DNA from 2 places in the Enterococcus casseliflavus genome. Region 2 is predicted to be linked to the other one. Evidence: riboswitches for the same ligand, from Rfam matches in the RefSeq annotation. Region 2 holds a riboswitch; the other holds the start of a gene.
What was found. A riboswitch is a leader RNA that binds a small molecule or an ion and turns the genes downstream of it on or off. The one in region 2 is predicted to bind thiamine pyrophosphate.

Region 1: another riboswitch for thiamine pyrophosphate. It lies ahead of thiT (energy-coupled thiamine transporter ThiT); the one in region 2 lies ahead of P0G38_RS07165 (YkoF family thiamine/hydroxymethylpyrimidine-binding protein).

What each region holds. Positions count from the first base shown of each region.
Region 1 is NZ_CP119393.1:61,814-64,208, reverse strand. Features, by position in the region: gene P0G38_RS00355 (hypothetical protein) at 1-138, shown strand, start outside; gene thiT (energy-coupled thiamine transporter ThiT) at 194-766, opposite strand; TPP riboswitch at 818-919, opposite strand; gene P0G38_RS00345 (ribose-phosphate diphosphokinase) at 1,101-2,075, opposite strand; gene glmU (bifunctional UDP-N-acetylglucosamine diphosphorylase/glucosamine-1-phosphate N-acetyltransferase GlmU) at 2,192-2,395, opposite strand, start outside.
Region 2 is NZ_CP119393.1:1,460,899-1,463,293, reverse strand. Features, by position in the region: gene P0G38_RS07170 (metal ABC transporter substrate-binding protein) at 1-376, opposite strand, end outside; TPP riboswitch at 699-798, shown strand; gene P0G38_RS07165 (YkoF family thiamine/hydroxymethylpyrimidine-binding protein) at 892-1,515, shown strand; gene P0G38_RS07160 (ECF transporter S component) at 1,508-2,110, shown strand; gene P0G38_RS07155 (ABC transporter ATP-binding protein) at 2,107-2,395, shown strand, end outside.

The DNA of each region.
Region 1 (2,395 bases), 1.4 Mb from region 2:
TTAAAAAACACGCTGGTCAATCAAAAAGAGCTGGATCAAATCGCTGTTTTACGCTATTCAGCCAGCAAAAAAAGCTGGTCGTTGGAAATCGACCAAGAAGATCTAGCGTTTGGCTTTATCGACAAAAAAATGTCTTGATGCTTCTCTTTCTCAAAGAGCATCAAGACATTTTTTGATGGTTCCATTTCTAAAACTAAACTTTCGGGACAAATAATTTCGGGGCTGCCTTGACTAAGAGACCTAGGACGACCCCTACATAAACGATATTGATAATGACCGATGATCCATTAAAGATCAAGGAATACAGATACGGACTTTGTCCTGGCGGTGCGTACATTCCCCAGACAAAGACCCCAGCCCAATAATGCCAAAACCAACGGCTGATCACCGCCACGATGCCCCCTAAGACGACATACCACGTAACGGTTTTGCTGTTTTGACGGATCGCTTGCTGGATTTTATTAGCAAACAAGCCGCCCATCCCGCCAAAAGCAAAGGCAAAGGGGTATTCAAAGATGATCTGTGGAACGGTGATAAAGTTACGCATGGCGCTACCAATCAAAATATTCAGCAAGCCCCACATAAATCCAGCCGTCATTCCCGGCAGCACTCCGCGACGATACGAATACAAGACCAAGGGCACGAGACCTAGAGACAAGTCGATACTGGAATTGGCTGTCTGGATCGGGATATACGACAAGACGACCCCAATCGCAGCGATCATCGTTCCTTCCGTCCACACCTGCAGCGACATTTTTCGTTTCAAAAAAACTCCTCCTTTAGAATCATCACAATTCACAAAGGAGAAGTGTTGGACACTTCAACTCGTCACAATTCCTACGTTCGCATGATCGAAACAGGTACGAAGGGTTTAGAGTACTCTCATTCTCAGCCTTTGCAGACTCCCCTTTGTGATTAGATTCTATTTTATTTTTTGCTTGCATTTCGCAAGTCACTTTCAAGAATACCATAAATTGGTGAAAAGAAACATGACTGCGATCGTTTTTTCTAAAAACATCCTGAAACTCCTCAGAAAAAAACAACCAATGAGCGGTTAAAGACCGACCATTGGCTGTTGTTCTCATGCTTATGAGGCACGATTAAATTGATAATTTTGATTCAAACAGTGGACTTACTGGTTTGTTCTCATGGATTCGTTTGATCGCTTCGCCCATCAAGGCACCAACACTGATCTCATCGATTTTTTTCGACTTACGGTCTTCTGGCAAGTAAATCGAATCTGTCACAACTAGATGCTCAATGGCCGAATCTTCGATCCGTTCCAAGGCCGGTCCTGACAAGACAGGGTGAGTACATGAGGCGTAAACACTTTTGGCACCTGCTTGTTTCAACGCATTCGCAGCCAATGTGATGGTACCCGCAGTATCGATCATATCGTCGATCAAGACACAAGTTTTGCCTTCAACATGACCAATGATATTCATGACTTCCGCTACGTTGGCTTTCGGACGACGTTTGTCGATGATCGCGATTGGTGACTTAAGAAACTCAGCTAATTTACGGGCACGAGTCACGCCCCCGTGGTCTGGTGAAACGACGACGACGTCATCGCCTTGAATGCCTCTTTCCAAGAAGTAGTTGGCGATCAATGGTGCACCCATCAAGTGGTCAACTGGGATATCAAAGAACCCTTGAATCTGTGAAGCATGCAAATCCAGTGTAACCATGCGGTTCGCACCGGCTTTTTCGATCATGTTTGCTACAAGTTTTGCGGTGATTGGTTCTCTTGATCGCGCTTTGCGGTCTTGTCTTGCATAACCATAATAAGGCATTACTACATTGATCGTCTTCGCACTGGCGCGCTTCAAAGCATCGATCATGATCAGCAATTCCATTAGGTTATCGTTTACAGGGCTGCTGGTTGATTGAATCACGTAGACGTGGGCACCACGAATACTTTCTTCAATATTCACTTGGATTTCACCATCGCTAAATTGTTTGACTGAACACTTACCTAATTCAACACCTACTGCAGCTGCGATTTTTTCCGCCAAAGGACGATTTGAGTTCAGAGAAAAAATCTTCAATCTTGGATCAAAATAATGATTTGACATGAGAACCTCCACTTTCTTTGCGTTCATCTAGAAAAAAATGACTCCTTTTTACTAGAATCTTCTTCCTAATAAATAGTAGTCATTTTTCCTTAAGAAATCAAGTCATTTCGCTATTTCTAATTTAGATAAGGTAACTTTTTCGCGTAATCCGCTTTATTTTCCTGACGGGCGCGGGCAATCGCCATACTGTGTTTAGGAACATCTTTGGTGATCGTTGAGCCAGCAGCGATCATCGTTTCCTCTTCGATGGTCAAGGGCGCAACCAGATTAGACCCGGAGCCGATAAAGCAATTGTCCCCGACAGTCGTTTTGAATTTGCT
Region 2 (2,395 bases):
CCATTCCTTCTGTGGCTTTGACCACTGTCACATCGCCATCATTTAACGTAGCTTCAATCGAAGGAACCCACATTTCCATGTTCTCATTGTTGTAGACAAAGACATCCGCATCTTGGATCTTTGCCATGTCCTTTGCAGACGGTTCGTAGTCGTGGGAATCAGTGCCTGCGGGCATCAATAATTCGACCTGCCCTTCCTCCCCTACGACTTGGCGTGTAAAATCATACATCGGATAAAACGTGGCCATGACCTGAATTTGTTCATTCTCAGAAGAGGCGTTTCCTGACTGCTCCGTAGCGTCAGATCCACCTTGACCACAGGCAGCCAATGCGAGGGCTACTGCTGATAACATCGTTATTTTAAAAAACTTCTTCATTTTCTAACTACACTCCTTTTATTTTTCCTCTTTTTCTTTCCCTTGGTAAAATACTGATAAATCAATTACGATTTATAAAAACAAAACGTAACGTTTACGTTTTACCATCGGTTTTATACTTTACACAACTATTTGCAACCTGTCAACCGCTTTTTCACTTGTTTTTTTATATGTAAAAACCTTCATATGTACCACCACAGATATCAGTGAAGAAACTTCCTTGAAAGACTTGCTCTGCTAATTTTTTTTCAATCGTCGAACATCTCTTTTTATTGTCCTTTGCTGGGTCCTGTGCTACACTCGAGGGGTAATTGAATAGAAGATTATCCACTAGGGGCGCTTTATGCTGAGATAGACGTAAGTCTGGTCCCTTAGAACCTGATTTGGTTAGTACCAACGTAGGGAAGTGGCAGCGCATGATTTTTCGCGTTCCCATTTTTTCTGTCTACGTGTGGATAGAAAAAGGAGGAACGCTTTTTTTGTAGACAGAAAAACCATCGAGAGGAGAAGAGAAAATGACAAATGAACCAATCGCCTGTGCCGCAGGCGGGATCGATATCACTGGGTGCCGAGTAAGTTTGTACCCCATGAAAGACCACTTTGCGCAACAAATCGTAACGAGCATTGAGCGGACGGATACAACAGCTGTTTGGCAGCAAACCGATCTGTTCAGCACCCTTTTCCGAGGGGAAGCCCCAAGTGTTGTCGATGCGGCAGCTGGGCTATTTATCAACGCTTACGAATCCAAGACACACCTCGTGGGTGAGTTTACTTTTTCTAAGGGCTGTCCTGGCGATTCTGCCGGTGACGCGTTTTTGAATGGAGAACAGGCACAACCCAATAAAGCAAGCAATCTTATGAATGGTACGTTTGACGTGGATTGTAAATACTCGTTTTATGTATTTGGGGAAAACAATTACATGGAAGAGATCGCCACCATCGTCCAACTGGCAGAAACCTATGGTTTGGCGCCTCGCTCCGCCCATTATGTCACGATGCTGACGGGAACGGCCAACCAACTCTTTGGGTATTTTGAAGCGGCATTAGCGTATGCCCATGACCATCTTCCCCATTATGTGTTAGAAGCAACGGTCTCAGTCAACAGTCCTTCCAAAAAGAAGGCGGTGTCGCATGACTAAATGGGTCTTAAAAGATGTCATTATGGTGGGGATCGCTTCGTTGATTTTTGGCGTGATCTATTTGGGCGCTGTTCATTTTGGGCTGTTGTTAGGTACGCTTTTAACACCCTTTGGTTTGTCTGTTTTAGCGAATGAGTTTATTTTCGGGGTATGGTTCATGGCAGCGGCTTTTGCTGGCTATGTGCTGCGCAAACCGGGCGCAGCGACGATCACTGAGATGATCGCCGCACTTTTAGAAGTGTTTATGGGGAATTTTTATGGACCGATTATTTTTATCAGCGGGTTTGTACAAGGGATTGGAACAGAAGCTGGCTTTGCATTAGGTGGCTACCGTCGCTATGGCTGGTTCCCTTTGATCACTGGTGCCATTGGCGCCACGATCACGAGTTTTCTTTGGGGGATCATTCGGTCAAATTTCGTTGACTTGCAATGGCAGTTGTTGGTGGTGATTTTTATTATTCGCTTGCTTTCTTCTTTATTCTTTTCCGCCTTTTTGGTCAAGATCGTCTGTGACCATCTGACACGCATGGGCGTTCTCAATAGTTACCCGATTGCTGAAGACCAAACCATTAGCGCCAAACGAGAAGCGGCATGAGCCTGCTCGTGAAAAACGGCTGCTTTTTCGTGGATCAAAAACGGCTTGATCTGACACTGTCTTTAGCCCCCGGAGAAACAAAAGGAATCTATGGTGCTTCAGGAACAGGAAAAAGCACTCTTTTCTACCTCTTAGCGGGGCTTAACGAGAAAGGGTTTGAAGAAGGAACCTATACGATCGATGACCAAACGCTAAACCAGCTTTCCATTCGAGAAAGAAGCACGTCGATCAGCTTACTGTTTCAAAATCCAGATATGCAATTTTGTATGGCCACGCCTCGAGAAG